One region of the Latilactobacillus curvatus JCM 1096 genome, then DNA from elsewhere that is predicted to be linked to it. Evidence: predicted binding sites of a transcription regulator. Region 1 holds the regulator's gene; the other holds the start of a gene.
The links. The regulator NrdR, encoded in region 1, represses ribonucleotide reductase genes. The targets are predictions, from matches to a motif close to ACACNATATATNGTGT.

Region 1 (8,085 bases):
ACTTTAGCAAAACGTAAAAGCTATGCTAAGGAACGCTTGCAATCACTTCAACGAACAGCCGATGACCGCAACGTTGTCAACGCACTATTGTCAGCTGATTCTTTGAGTGATTTCTTCAACCGGGCTTACACATTGACGGTTCTTCAAAGTGCTGACAACCATAATATGGATGAATTAGCACAGAGTTACCGTGATACACAAGCCATTCAAGATAAGTTACAAGCTAGCAAGACAGAACTTGATGAACAACGAAGCAGTTTGGATCAACAATCTGTCGAACTGGAACAACAAGTGGCTGGCTTAAAGAATAATTTAAGTCAAAGCCAAGCGGATCTTGCAAAAATTGCTAAAGAAAAAGCAGAAGAACAAGCACGTGAAGAAGCTGAAGCCAAAGCGGCTGAAGCAGCTAAAAAAGCGGCCGACGAAGCAACACAAGCGCCAATTGCACCAGTTGTGGACACAAATGCCCAGCAAGCCGATTTAGCAAGCGCTGCTGATGGCAAGGCCGGACAAGCGATTCAAGTGCAAGCAACGGCTTATTCAACTGCCGAACCTGGTTTGAGCCATTTTGGTGCAACTGGAATTGATTTAACTAAAAACCCAAATTGTATCGCCGTTGATCCTAGTGTCATTCCATTAGGCTCACTTGTTTTGGTACCTGGTTACGGGTATGCAATTGCTGGTGACATGGGTAGCGCGATTAAAGGTCACATTATTGATGTTCATTTTCCAACTGTTGCGGCATGTAAGAGTTGGGGGCGTCGTCATATTACAATCACAATTATTAAGTAATTTTAAATACAGCCTTTTTTGAGGCTGTATTTTTTACTTCGTGGATTGTTTTGGTAAAATAAATAATAAATTATATTTAATAAAGGTTGTCAGGGCAACTCATAATGAACGTTGTTGATGATTATTAGTGAAAGTTAGTTGAAATATATAATTTAATACTATAGACTATTTATATTGCTTTAAATCGAAGTACGGTTAAGATTAGCTGACTAAGTATTATTTAGATCGGCTATCTTAGAACACGGAAGAATTGAAGTACTGAATAGTGTGAGTATGAAACTTATCGATGGTTAACTATTGATACTGAAAGTTTCAGCATGTAGGAGGAATAGAAATGGATACGAGTAATAACACCGATTTACTCGGTAGCACATCAGCAGATTTTATGGAATTCGCAGGTTTATACCGGTGGTTGATTAACAACCTTAGCGAATCAATGAGTCGTGAAAGCCAAAAATACGGTTTATCTTTCGACCAATTTTTAGTGATGCACGAGATTCAAAATGCGAATAATGAAACAACTAACAGTGCATTGGCAGATAAGATGCAAGTGAGTCGTTCAGCGATTTCACGTCAATGTCGTTCATTACGTAAGATGGCTTTTATCGCAGAACAATCTGATGAAAATGACCAACGCATTCGTCGTGTTCATTTGACGGAAAAGGGTTTGGAAGTTTATCGTCATCTCTTGTTCTATTACGTAGACTTGTACAAAGATTTACAAAATGAAATCGGCCAAGATACTGTTGGCGCAACAATCGACCAAAGCAAAAAAATCTTTGGTCGCATGGCATCAATGAACATGGATCGCCCAGAAGCAAAATAAACGTTAAAAAAGGCCGCAACCATTTGTTGCGGCCTTTTTTTGTGCGATTAGCAACGGTCGCGCATAATGACGCGCGTCACTTTCTTTGTTAGAATAGAGCTAGTCACTTTACGAATGTAGGAGGAACAACATGGGTTCTCAAAAAAAATTATTATTAGTCGACGGCAATAGTGTTGCATTTCGTGCTTTTTTTGCAATGCACCAAGCTTTAGACCATTTCACCAATCAGGCAGGACTGCACACTAATGCGATTTATGCTTTCAAGAATATGTTGGATATTATTCTGAAAAAGATTGAACCAACACACGTGTTAGTTGCTTTTGATGCGGGCAAAACCACTTTTAGAACCGAACAATTTGCCGACTACAAAGGGGGCCGTTCAAAAACGCCACCTGAATTAACGGAACAATTTCCTTATATTAGAGAACTCTTAACAGCATATGGTATTCAGTCTTATGAACTCGCTAATTTCGAAGCGGACGATATCATTGGTACACTTGCTAAACAAGCAGAAGCTGATGGTTTCACGGTCGATATCGTCACTGGTGATCGCGATTTAACTCAATTGACGACTAGTCAGACAACCGTTAACATCACTGTTAAAGGGGTCAATGAAATTGAAGCGTATACCCCTGAACACGTTCAAGAAAAACTCGGTTTAGAACCAAGCCAAATTATCGATTTAAAAGGATTGATGGGCGATACCTCTGATAATTATCCCGGGGTGACAAAGGTCGGGGAAAAGACTGCGCTTAAATTGATTACGGAATTTGGAAACATTGAAGGTGTCTATGAACATGTCGATGAAATGAAAAAGAGTAAATTGAAAGAACATTTGATTGAAGATCGCGACCTAGCTTTCACGAGTAAGACACTGGCAACCATTAAACGTGACGCGCCAATTACGATTGGCTTAGACGATGTGGTGTACAACGGACCTGATATGGCAGCTTTGGTTGCTTTTTACCAAGAAATGAACTTCAAGTCGTTTCTAAATCAATTAGATGTTGCACCAGTTGAACCCACGGCTACTGAAGACTATCAATTTACAGTATTAACCCTTGATAACATCGCCGATGTCGTGACAACCACTGAAAACGTTGCGTTTGGCATCGAAATGTTAACCGACAATTACCATACAGCAGACTTGATTGGCTTTTACATTGGCCGACCAGACCACTGGTATGTCAGCGACGACGTAACACTCTTGACAGAATCGGTTTTAAAAACGTGGTTAGAAGATGCTAAACGTCCGAAAGCAGTTTTTGACGTGAAACGCAATCAGGTTGCGGTGAATCGCTTAGGGATTCACTTAGCGGGGGTTCAATTTGACTTACTATTAGCGTCTTATTTGTTGAATACAACGAATAACAGTAATGATCTTGGAACGGTTGCAAATTTACATCAGTATCAAAATGTCCAAACAGATGAAGCTGTTTATGGCAAGGGGGCTAAACGTGCAGTCCCTGTCGATCCAACCGTGCTTTATCAACATCTGATTCAAAAAGCAGCAGCTATTTACAAATTAGCACCACAATTGACAGAACAATTAAAAAAACATCAACAATTCGATTTATTCACGGATATGGAATTGCCATTAGCGCTAGTTTTAGCGGATATGGAAATCACCGGGATTCGAGTTGATGCAAGTCGCCTACAACAAATGGGGGGCGAGTTCAGTCAAACGCTGAAGATTTTGGAAGAAAAGATTTATGCGGAAGCTGGCGAAACGTTTAACATCAATTCGCCTAAGCAACTGGGCGTCATTCTATTCGAAAAGATGGGGTTACCAGTGATTAAGAAGACCAAGACCGGCTATTCAACGGCGGTGGATGTCTTGGAACAACTTAAAAAAGACGCACCAATTGTCCAAACCATCTTGGATTATCGCCAAATCGCTAAGATTCAGTCAACGTATGTCGAAGGATTATTGAAGTCAATTCATCAAGATAATAAGGTGCATACGCGTTACTTGCAAACCTTAACGCAGACTGGTCGCTTGTCATCGGTTGATCCCAACTTACAAAATATTCCAGTCCGTCTAGCGGAAGGCCGTAAGATTCGCCAAGCGTTTGTCCCAAGTCAACCGGGTTGGCAGATGTTTGCTTCTGATTACTCCCAAATTGAATTACGAGTTTTAGCCCACATTTCGGGGGATGCCAATATGCAAGAGGCATTCAAGGAAGACCGCGATATCCATGCGAATACTGCGATGAAGATTTTTGGCTTATCGAGCGCTGATGAAGTGACACCAGATATGCGGCGCCAAGCGAAAGCAACTAATTTCGGGATTGTTTACGGGATTAGTGACTATGGCTTATCACAAAATATTGGGATCACAAGGGCTGAAGCTAAACGCTTTATTGAAGCGTATTTTGAACAGTATCCAGGTGTTCATCAATTCATGCAAGATATCGTGAAGAAGGCGCGCGAAGAAGGCTACGTTGAAACGCTCTTCCATCGGCGTCGCTATTTACCAGATATTCACGCTAAAAACTTCAATTTGCGCTCATTTGCAGAACGCACGGCAATGAATACCCCAATTCAAGGGAGTGCCGCTGATATTATTAAGATGGCAATGATCTTGATGCAAGCGGAACTGAAGAAGGCAGGATTACAAGCCAAGATGCTTTTACAAGTACATGATGAATTGATTTTTGAAGCACCAGAATCAGAAATACCAATGTTAGAAAAATTAGTACCAAGTGTCATGGATTCTGCGGTTTCATTAGCGGTGCCGCTGAAAGTTGAAAGTGGCTTTGGACCAACTTGGTACGATATTAAGAAATAAGGGGACACACAATGCCAGAATTACCAGAAGTTGAAAATGTGCGCCGCGGATTGGAACAATTAGTGGTCGGTAAGACGGTTCAAGCAATTGAGATTCGCTGGTCGAAAATTATCAGTAATCCAGACGATGTTTTTGTTGAAGGTCTTGTTGGACGCCAAATTATCGGTGTTGATCGACGCGGTAAGTATTTATTGATTCGTTTCGATCAAAACTTAACTGTTGTGAGTCATTTGCGGATGGAAGGCAAATACGAAGTTGATGATCAATCCGTACCAATGACTAAGCACACGCATGTGATTTGGACATTTACAGATGGACAACAGTTACGTTATCTTGATTCACGTAAGTTTGGCCGAATGTTATTAATTGAAACGGGTCAAGAAAACACTGTTTCTGGATTGAAGGACTTAGGGGTTGAACCAACCCCAACAACGTTTAAGAAAACCGCCTTCTATCAGGCGTTACAGAAACATAAAAAAGCGATTAAACCACTGTTGCTGGATCAAAAAATTGTAACGGGTCTTGGGAATATCTATGTGGACGAAACGTTGTGGTTGAGCCAGATTCACCCAGAAACACCGGCGAATTTATTGACGAAAGCTGAAACAGATCGTTTGCATGATGAAATCATCACAGAGTTAGAACTGGCAACCAATAACGGTGGGACAACAGTCAATACGTTCTTAAACGCGGCGGGTCACGCTGGGGCCTTTCAGGATATGTTGCACGTCTATGGTAAGAAAGGGCAACCGTGTGATCGGTGCCAGACTCCGATTGAGAAAATTAAAGTAGCACAGCGTGGCACGCATTTCTGTCCGCGGTGTCAGATTAAGAGAGAAGCGGTTCAATGACGTATTTTCTAGGTTTAACGGGTGGCATTGCCAGTGGGAAGTCGACTGTTGCGGCATTGTTTAAAGAACAGGGAATCCCGGTGATTGATGCTGATCAAGTTGCTCATCAGGTATTAGCGACTAATAAATCGGTACAGGCACAATTGCAAGCAGCCTTTGGCGAAGCAGTTGTCAAAAATGGTCAAGTTGATCGGCCTATGTTGGGCCAGCAAGTCTTCGGTAACCCAGAGGCTTTGACTCAGTTAAATGCGATTACTGGGCCCGCTATTTTGACAGCCATTAAACAACAGATGCAAGCAGCAGATGCACCGCTGGTTGTGTTGGATGTGCCACTGTTATATGAACAACACTACGAGCAATATTGCGATGGTGTTGCAGTTGTCTACGTTGAACGTAAAACACAATTGCAACGTTTGATGGCGCGTAACCAATTGACTATAGAACAGGCAAATGCGCGAATTGATAGTCAAAGTGATTTGGCGACCAAAAAAGCGCGAGCGGATTTCGTGATTGATAATCAAGGCACACCTGCAATGTTGCGGCAACGTGTTTTGGCGTTGTTACAACAGTTGTGTCATAACAAGTAATACAAGCGGTCGAACAGATTATTCTGTTCGACCGCTTTTTTGTTTGGAAAAGGCGAAATGCCTTGAGACTGATACATTTTTTGTTTAGCCTGCTTGCCTGGCATGTTATACTACTGTTATACTAATTGTTTTAAAATTGGATTGAATTTGAAACGAATTAATCAAAAGATAAGAAGGTGTCATTATGCTATGTCCACATTGTCATCAGAATAGTTCGCGGGTAATTGATAGTCGTCCCACGGATGAAGGGCGAGTGATTCGTCGTCGCCGTGAGTGTGAGAATTGTCGTTTCCGGTTTACAACGTTCGAACGAGTGGAACAAACCCCATTGTTGGTAATCAAGAAAAACGGAACGCGCGAAGAATTCAACCGTGATAAATTATTGCGCGGGCTAATTCGTGCTGCTGAAAAACGCCCCGTTACAATGGAGCAAATGACTGAAGTAGTTGATGAAGTTGAGAATAAGATTCGCTCATTGGGTGAAAACGAAGTCTCTTCACAAGCCGTCGGAGAATACGTGATGCGCTTGTTACCAGATATTGATCAGATTGCCTACATTCGCTTTGCCAGTGTTTATCGCGAATTCAAGGATATGAATGTCTTTATGAGTGAATTACAAGAAATGATGAATAAAGAAAAGACGAAGAAATCGAATTAAGGAAGAGGGGTTAGCCGATGTCAGATGCATTTGATTTTTTGAGTCCAAAAGACGGCTTTTCAGTGACAAAAGCTAACTATTTGACCGATTTCGATCAAACAGTCGTCACTTACTTATATCAACCATTGATGGGGGCTGTTGCTTACAGTCTCTATCTTTTGTTATGGAGTCAAACCAAGAAAGAAACGGAACAACATTTTCAAACACATGCGACTTTGTTAAATCTGTTGAGTGTTGATTTACCTGCTTTTTATGACAGCCGCAGCAAATTGGAAGCACTTGGTTTAATGCGGACGTATCAAAAAAATGAGGGAACTGGCCGCAAGTTGGTGTATGAACTGTATGCGCCATTGCAACCACAAGCTTTTTTTAACGATGATTTGTTAAGTGTGGCATTGTTCGAAGCGGTCCGCGAAACACGGTTTGTGGAACTCCGTGACTATTTCAAGCTACGACCGGTTTACGCCAAGGATTATCAAGAGGTCACTAAGAATTTCTTGACCGTTTTCCATGTGCAAAACGATTTATTGACGAACGTGCCAAGCAGTGTGGCTGAAACTAAGGCAATGTATCAACAAAAAGCAGCTAGCACACCGCAGTTTACCTCGGTTGAGTTGCGGACTTTTGATTGGGACCTATTACAAGATGCAACGGCGCAATACCAGATTGATACGGATCAAATTCTCAAAAATGAACAGGGCTTGTTTAATCTCCATTATTTCTATGGTCTAGATGAGATGGACTTAGCGCGTTTGATTGGCTTGACGATGAATGTTGCTGACAGTACGATTAATATGGCAGCGCTCGAACAGAACGTCTTGAACAATTACACACGACGTCAGAGTAACCGGCAAACGCCAGCTGCTACAACAACGCAAAAACCGTTAGCCGAGTTACAAAAAGAATGGCAAAAAGCCGGCTTTAACGAACAGGAATTGCAGTGGCTAACAGAAAGTCAGGGCTACTTGCCAGTTGATTATCTCGAATACTTGAAACAAAAGAACCACGGCTTTGTCGCTAAAAATGAAATCCGGGCGTTAAAGGACTTGCAAAACCGCTATATCTTTAACAATGATGTGCTCAATATTTTGGTCGTTTATATCATTACGCAATATGATGGGCTCACTCAGGCGCTAGTCGATCGGATTGCGAACCAGTGGGCTCAACAAGGGGTTAAGACGGCAGCGGATGCGATTTTGCAGATTCGCGATTTCCAAACCAAACAGACGGCAAAGGTGCAAAACAATCGCCAAACGCGTTATCAGAATAAAACTAAAAAAGAACCAGTACCTAAATGGGCTAAACCAGATTATCAAGCGCCAAAAGAAACAACCACACCTGAGCATCAGCATGAACTAGAAGCGGCGTTGAAAAAAATTCGTGAGGGGCGGGAATCGTAATGGAAAATATGGGTAAAGATTTGACGGATTACATGAATCGGCAAAAGTTAAACCAACAGTTTAATAAATTGGTCGAAGATGCCTTGAACGATTCCGATGTCCAAGCATTTATACAAGCTAACAAAGACCGCTTATCACAAGAAACGGTCACGCGTAGTGCCGCTAAAATTTACGAATACG
Region 2 (8,085 bases), 210 kb from region 1:
GTCGCATTCATCGGTGGCTGTTTAGCCGGACTCGTGACGGCAATTTTATACAACTACTTCCATGTCCAGAGTTTGTTAGCCGGGATTTTAACGCTAACCGGTTTGTATTCCGTCAACTTGCGGATTTTAGGCCAAGCCAACATGGCAATTGGTGATCAACACAACCTATATCAACTACCGCTATTCCATCAATTAACGCTCGATCAACGGCTCTTAGTCATTAACCTAGTCATCATGCTGATCGCCCTATTATTACTGGCTGGCTTACTCTACACCGAATTCGGTCAATCCCTGATTGCAGCTGGTGATAATCCCACGATGGCCCTCTCACAAGGGATTGCCGTAAAGCGGACGAAAACGATTGGGATCGTGCTGTCAAACGGCTTGATCGCCCTTGCAGGTGGGCTCGTTGCACAATATAACGGCTTTGCTGATGTCAACATGGGCATCGGTGTGATGGTCATTGGGTTATCCGCGATCATCATTGGTGAACGGCTCCTTGTCGGCAAGCATTTCATCGCCAAACTAATTAGCATTATCCTAGGAAGCGTCGTCTACCGCCTCATCTTACTCCTTGTCTTACAACTCGGCTTTAACGCCAATGATTTCAAACTCTTCTCGGCCGTCATTTTGGCCATCTTCATCATCGCACCACAACAAAAGAAAGGACTGACTACCAAATGACCCCGCGTATGACTTTAAACCACCTCAATTTTGAAGTTACTGATAATAATGAACCTAAACAACTCTTAAATGATTTAAATCTCACGATTAATCCTGGTGAATTTGTCGTCCTCCTTGGCGCAAACGGTGCGGGTAAATCGACTTTTTTTAATACCATTGCGGGTGATTTAACCCCCACAAGTGGGCAACTACTATTCAACGACCACGACATTACGAAGCAATCCGCCCAACAACGCACACGGCTCATTAGTCGTGTCTACCAAGATCCTAAGTTGGGCACCGCAGCTGATATGACCGTTGCCGAAAATATTTTGTTGGCGATGCGCCGTGGCCAACGCCGCCGCTTATTTCCCCGGCGTCTCAAGCAACAACTCCCACAAATCAAAGCGCTCGCCAAGACACTCCCGAATCACTTGGATCAACAACTCAATCGCCCGGTTAGTAACTTGTCGGGTGGCCAACGACAAACGTTAAACTTCTTGATGGCGACGATTCAAAAACCTGAATTGCTGTTATTAGATGAACACACATCTGCTTTAGATGCAGTTTCCAGCCAAGCATTGATGACTTTTACCAATCAAACAATTCGCGATAACCAACTCACCTGCCTAATGATTACGCATGATTTAGAGGATGCGTTGCAATATGGCAATCGACTCTTGGTGTTAAAAGCCGGTAAACTGATTGCCGACTTGAACGCGACTGAAAAGCAAGCATTAACTGTCGATACTTTACTAGACTATTTAAACTAATCAAACCGCGCTAACCATTTTCGGATAGCGCGGTTTTTGCTGCTTAAATCCATTCAATCTTATCAAGCACCAATTTATCAGCGGTTAATTAATTAAGGATATGATTAACCTACGTTTAACACTTGTAATCGTTTTCTAAGTATGCTAAATTATTCCCATAAGGTTGTGCGCAACCTAATTATTGATTTAAGGGAGATCTGTATAATGACAGTTACTACTCAAAAAACTATTCCAGCTAGTGTTGCTATGCTTAGAGTTATCGAATCTTGGGGCGTTGATCATATCTTTGGTTACCCTGGTGGCTCATTTAACTCAACAATGAATGCTCTTAATATTGAAAAGGATCGTTTAAAATATATTCAAATTCGTCACGAACAAGTTGGGGCCCTTGCCGCAGCTGCTGACGCTAAATTAACTGGTAAAATCGGGGTTGCTTTTGGTTCAGCTGGCCCTGGTGCAACTAACCTTTTAACTGGTTTATATGATGCAAAAGAAGATCATGCACCAGTTTTAGCCTTGATTGGTCAAGTACCAAGCAAGAACATGAACTACAACTACTTCCAAGAATTCGCTGAAAACCCAATGTTCTCTGACGTTGCTGTTTATAACCGCCTCGTTATGACACCTGAAAGCTTGCCATACGTTGTTGATAAAGCAATCCGTGAAGCTTACAAACACAATGGCGTCGCAGTGGTTGTTATTCCAAATGACTTCGGCTACGTTGAAATTCCAGATACACCATATAGCTCAAGCTCACCTTCAGATCGTAAAAAAGTGGCTGGTCCAGTCGCAACAGACGAAGAAGTTGATCAATTCTTAGCAATGGTTAAAGACGCTAAACGCCCTGTAATTCACGTTGGTCGTGGGATTAAAGACGGCGGCGACAAGCTCGTTGAATTATCAAAGAAACTTCAAATTCCAATCGTCATGACTGGGCTTGCTAAAGGGTTAGTGCCTGATAGTTATGAAGGTAACTTAGGCATGGCTAACCGGGCTGCTTCTAAAGCGGCTGATGAAATCATGGCCGTTAGTGATCTTGTGATTGCCATCGGTGCTGACTTCCCATTTGCCAACTTAATTTATCGGACACATGACTTCAAGTTTATCCAAATCGATAACGATGAAGCACAATTTGGCCGTCACCATTTCTTAGACTTCGGAATCTGGTCAGATGCAACTGCTTTTGTTGAAAAAGTAATCGCCAGAAGCGAAACGGTTGCCCCAACACCATTCTTCAAAGCTGCTGTTGCTGATATGGCAAACTGGCAAGCCTACCTTGATGTTTTAACGAACCGCGACTCTGATCCGCTTGAATTCGAACCAATCTACAAAGAAATCAACCGGATTGCTGAAGACGATGCTGTCTTTTCAATCGATGTTGGTGATAATATCATCAACAGTTTCCGTCACTTGAACTTAACGCCTAAGAACAAATGGGTGATTTCTGCCCTCTTTGCTTCAATGGGTTCAGGCGTTCCTGGTGCCTTAGCTGGTCAATTGAGCTACCCAGATCGCCAAGTCTTCAACATCTCGGGTGATGGTGCCTTTTCAATGGTCATGCAAGACTTGATCACTGAAAAGAAATACCAATTACCAATCATTAATATCATCACATCAAATGCCGCATTAAACTTCATCAAGAGTGAACAAGATGATATTCCAATGGATTACTCAGGAATCTTCATTGAAGATCAAGATTTTGCCATGATTGCGCAAGCAATGGGCATTGAATCAATCACCGTTCGTTCTTCTAAAGAATTACCCGCTGCCTTTGACAAAGCCCTTGAAGTCACAAAAGCTGGCCGACCATTCTTAATTGATGCTAAGATCACTGACAAACGGAGTATTCCAGTTGAAGAATTAGAACTAACTATTAAAGATGGTAAGATAACAGAAACAATTAGCGCAAACTATGATGCTTCTCGTCCTGCTGGCAAAGAATACAGCGTGGCTGATTTCTTCGCAGAATACGATGGTCAATCACTGAAGACATTACCAGAATTATTTGAAGAAAACGGTGTTGAACTATAAAACAACCCGGCCATCATAAAAATAGCGTCTCAACACATTGCGGTGTGATGGGACGCTATTTTTATTGATTTAATTTTTGGTAATGGCTTCTTTAGGATGGAACCAAACGACGTTCTTGTCGAAGAATGAGACTAAGTCGTTTGATAAGTACAAGATATAGGTGAAGAATAAGACCCAATTTGAGCCACCCTGCATTGCTGTAATGCCCCACAACGTGATTGATACGATACTTTGGATGAACCAGAAGTAATAGCTTTCTTTAAACCGTAATGTGGTCAACAGTGCGCCAGTAAACCCAACTGAAGTGGCGATACTATCGATCAATGGTCGTGGACTGTCCGTCATATTGCTTTCCCAGAGATATAATAACCCGACTGATATAGCAAAGAACAATAGCGTCAACGCCCAATTACGAAGTCCTTTACCACGAGTAGCAAGCCCCCGGACTTTTTTATCAACGTTTTGCGCCCAATCTGGCATTAATAAGACTGGGATGTCTAACATAATAATGTAGACGGTTTGTAATAACATATCGTTATAGTTTTTAGCATTATAAGCCACAATAATGTAGATTAATGCAGAGATGACACCAAAGACACCGTTTAAAGGTTTCGTATTCGTAATACTAATAGTACAGGTGAAGCCTAACATCCCCGCGAGCATCGTTAAAAACGACACGCCAGTCATTGGACCACCGGAAATAGTAGCAGCTAAAATAAAGCCTAACCCAAACATCAACAAACCATAACTGGATGTTGTCCACCCTTTCATCTGTTGAATGTACCACTTAGGATTAAATACACTGGTGATTGCACGATTGTCTTGCATTGAACTGAAACCCTCTTTATATGAATTTAGTTATCACTCCAGATTGTCAACACCATTTTCCATATATTGATGTACCATCTGACGAAACAACACTATATATGGTACACGCTAAGCATTCTAATTTAAACTCTTGTATTTAATTCAATTTGTGGTAGCTGATTTTAAAGCCTTTTTGAAAGTGCCGTTAACTTACGATTGCAAGCGCTGAACTAGACCATTCGAAAATATTTTTTATTTTTAGCGTTCGTTGTCAAGACTCAATTCAATCTTTGACCAATGGCTTAATAGTCTCTTTGATCAATTGACCGGAGAATGACTTCATTAATGCCCACATTATCTGGTGTATCGATGGCGTTCATTACGGCATTAGCGACATCGGTTGCTGTTAATCCAGTTTCAGTTTCACTCTTGAGAACAGCTGCTCGTAATTGCGGATCACTAATCCGGCTGGCTAATTCGGTTTGTGCATGTCCTGGAGAGATTAACGTTGATTTAATGCCCATTCCAACTTCTTCCACACGTAACCCTTCCATCACCGCGCGCATTGCATATTTAGTGGCTGAATAAACGGATAAGCCTTCACCAGTGAAATGACCGGCAACTGAATCCGTGGTAATGATATGACCACTCTTTTGCTGTTCCATTAAAGGTAAGGCATATTTAATACCATATAGCGCACCTTTGATATTAATATCAATCATAGCCTCCCACTCATCGACTTTACCATCGCGTAGCATTGAGACGGGCATTAAGCCAGCATTATTGAATAGCACATCAATTCTACCAAATTTAGCGATTGTCAATTCGATTAAGGCTTGCATGTCTGCTAATTGCGTCACATCCGTTTGCTGATAAATAACCTCAGTGTCGTATTGAGCGGTTAACGCCGCCAACGCCGCCAACGCACTTGTTCGTCGAGCTGCTAAAACAAGTTTTGCACCTTTGGCTGCTAATAAGGTGGCCGTCTCTTTACCAATCCCACTTGATGCACCGGTAATCACAACGACTTTATTTTGAATATCATTCATTTCTTTTCCCCTCACTTTTTAGTTGATAAGGTTAGTATATCGGGTACTTCGCAATAAACAATTACGCACTTTCAACTAACTAACGCACCTCAAAGTAAGTTTTGTGAAATCACTAAAAAGACGACAACATTCTTTTTGAATAAATGTTATCGCCTTCTTTAAATATCGTATTTCTCATGGTCTCGATAATCCAACTGCACATCATCACCATTGCTCTGTAAAAAGTCGATTCTATCTTCGCCCCACTTGGCCATCATTCCTAGGACGGAAACCAATGATTTGCCGTACGCAGAAATCGCATACTCCACGTGTGGGGGTACTTCGTTAAAAACTTTTCGAGTAATGATGCCATCTCGTTCCAATTCACGTAATTGATCGGTTAAAACTTTGGCTGGAATTCCCTGAACGACGCTTTTAAGTTCGGCCGGTCTTTGAGGTCCTGCCACAAGATGACAGAGAATCAACGGTTTCCATTTCATTCCAATCACTGATAAAGTCATTAAAACACCGTTGGTATAATTTTTTTGTGGCTCGTTCAAGGCCTTTCCTCCACTTCTTGATGCTGATTTGTTTGTCTATCATACCATCAAAAAAAGGATCAGGACAATCTTATCTGTCCTAATCCCTGATTAATTATTCTGGTCGATAAGCCGCTTTAGTAGCGTTCATCGCCGACCATGCCTTAGGCCAGCCGACATAAAATGATAAATGCGTAATCACTTCGACAATTTCAGCTTCAGTAATGCCGTTTTCCTTATCAATCTTTAAATGCGCTGGTAATTATTCAAAATTACCACCTGAAATCAAGGCACTGATGGTGATTAAACTCCGTTGATGTGCTGGTAACTCTGATTCACGCGACCAAACTTGCCCGAATAAAACATCGTCGTTTAATTCAGCGAATTTAGGTGCAAAATCACCCAATAGATCGCGGCCTGCTGTTTGTTTCTTTGCCATTTTAAAAACCCCTTTCTGAATTAAAGTGCGTCATAAAGCGCATTTGAAACAGCTTCTAACCATTCTGGTGTGCCGGCAGTGATGGCGACATGACTAAACCAGCTATCCTTAGTGGCCCCATGCCAGTGTTTGATGCCGTCTTTAGTAACAATCACATCTCCTGGGACTAAGTGTTGTGCTGCTTTACCTTCTTCTTGATACCAGCCTTCGCCACCAGTCACCAATAGAATTTGGTACCCAGCATGATGGATGTGCCAATTGTTCCGACAACCAGGTTCAAACGTGACATTCCCGACACCGACATTCACGTCTGGTTCGTTCACTAACATTGATAAATAACTTTGACCGACGAAGAAGTCTTGATAAGCCACATTAGCTTCTCCAACTGGGAATAATTGTTTTTCTTTTAATTGTTCATTCTTAACCATTCTAATAACCTCACTTTATTAGGATTCAAATCGTTGTAAATACGTTTCAAAACTCTCTGCTTGATCGATACTCTGATCCAATTTACCATCATACCAATCAATTTTACGCGTTAGGATCTGTAAATTTGCTTGGCGCTCAGCCAATTCGGCTTCAGCTTGAGCCTTTGTTTTTTGCAATAAAGCTTTGCGCGCTTCAATCGTCGCGTCTCCTTGAGCCCGCAATGCAACATATTGCTTTAATTCTGTAATCCGCATACCGGTCCCTTTTAGATGGAGTATAAACCCGACCCACTTAACGTCCTCTAATGTATAAAAGCGGACACCGGCCGCATCGCGTTGTGGCATAATCAAGCCTTGGTCTTCATAGTAACGTAATGTGTAAGTCGACAAACCAACCAATTTAGCAAACTCGCCGATTTTGTACTGCTCTTGTGCCATCGACATCCCTCCTACAAAAATAGCTTATACCTTAGAGTATACTATAAGGCAAGTTTTTTAATAAATAGGACGATCGCCATCAATATTCGGCTGATTAATGCCCCAACTTGCCCCAATTCCTTTTTCAGGATGATTAACTAAATCAACAACAACTTGCGCGATACTCCGTCGTGAAATAATCGTCCCTTTAAACGGTGTTCCCTTTTCAGTTAATTCGTAATCAATCCGATCTTCATTGGTCATATAGGCACAACGTAAAATGGTATAGTTAAGCGAAGATTGTTCAACAATCTTCGCCGCCCGCCGCGTGTCTTCCATGACTTCATGGCCGACTGCTTGTTCATTCCACTCACCAAAAGCACCTGGCACTTCATGATACAAGCCTAATCCACTGATATAGATTAATCGTTTGATGCCCGCTGCAGTCATTGTCGCGACAACGTTTTGCATTAATGGTTCGAACTGCCCGCCTAAATTTGCGTAAACGATATCGACCCCAGCTAAACTGTCTGCCAACAGCTCTTGATCCAACACATCACCTTCAATAACCGTGACATGTGGATTTTGTGCTAATGCGCTTAGCCGTTCAGCGTGCCGTAAATATAGCACGAGCTCATGTTGATTTTCTTTCAACAGTTGCTCAATAACTAACTGGGCCACTTGTCCGGCTGCCCCTAATACTAAAATGCGACTCATTTTAATCACCCCTTCTTCAATGTCTTTAGCATATTCCTTAAAGTACACTCGAAGGCAAGCCATTTTTCAAATTTAATTGGTCTAGGTTGCTACTTGACTTTCAAATTAAATTGACTAAAATGAAAGTTGTTATTAATTATAATCATTATAAAGTAATAAAAAGTATTGGAGGCTTCACCTTGTCAAAAAAATTATCACTCGCCCAAAAAATTAACGTGATGCGGGCTAGCGTCATGGGTGCCA

Region 2: a site for NrdR is predicted at 4,385-4,400, ahead of pnuC (nicotinamide riboside transporter PnuC). Genes of this name have one in related genera too.

The regions. Positions count from the first base shown of each region.
Region 1 is NZ_CP026116.1:971,163-979,247, reverse strand. Features, by position in the region: gene LCU_RS05180 (3D domain-containing protein) at 1-792, shown strand, start outside; gene LCU_RS05175 (transcriptional regulator, SarA/Rot family) at 1,127-1,618, shown strand; gene polA (DNA polymerase I) at 1,749-4,409, shown strand; gene mutM (DNA-formamidopyrimidine glycosylase) at 4,421-5,260, shown strand; gene coaE (dephospho-CoA kinase) at 5,257-5,847, shown strand; gene nrdR (transcriptional regulator NrdR) at 6,032-6,505, shown strand; gene LCU_RS05150 (replication initiation and membrane attachment family protein) at 6,523-7,905, shown strand; gene dnaI (primosomal protein DnaI) at 7,905-8,085, shown strand, end outside.
Region 2 is NZ_CP026116.1:761,252-769,336, forward strand. Features, by position in the region: gene LCU_RS04105 (ABC transporter permease) at 1-684, shown strand, start outside; gene LCU_RS04110 (ABC transporter ATP-binding protein) at 681-1,436, shown strand; gene spxB (pyruvate oxidase) at 1,641-3,467, shown strand; gene pnuC (nicotinamide riboside transporter PnuC) at 3,537-4,295, opposite strand; gene LCU_RS04125 (SDR family oxidoreductase) at 4,577-5,323, opposite strand; gene LCU_RS04130 (winged helix-turn-helix transcriptional regulator) at 5,482-5,862, opposite strand; partial or broken gene LCU_RS04135 (carboxymuconolactone decarboxylase family protein) at 5,957-6,280, opposite strand; gene LCU_RS04140 (cupin domain-containing protein) at 6,301-6,708, opposite strand; gene LCU_RS04145 (MerR family transcriptional regulator) at 6,727-7,146, opposite strand; gene LCU_RS04150 (NAD(P)H-binding protein) at 7,204-7,905, opposite strand; gene LCU_RS04155 (VIT1/CCC1 transporter family protein) at 8,022-8,085, shown strand, end outside.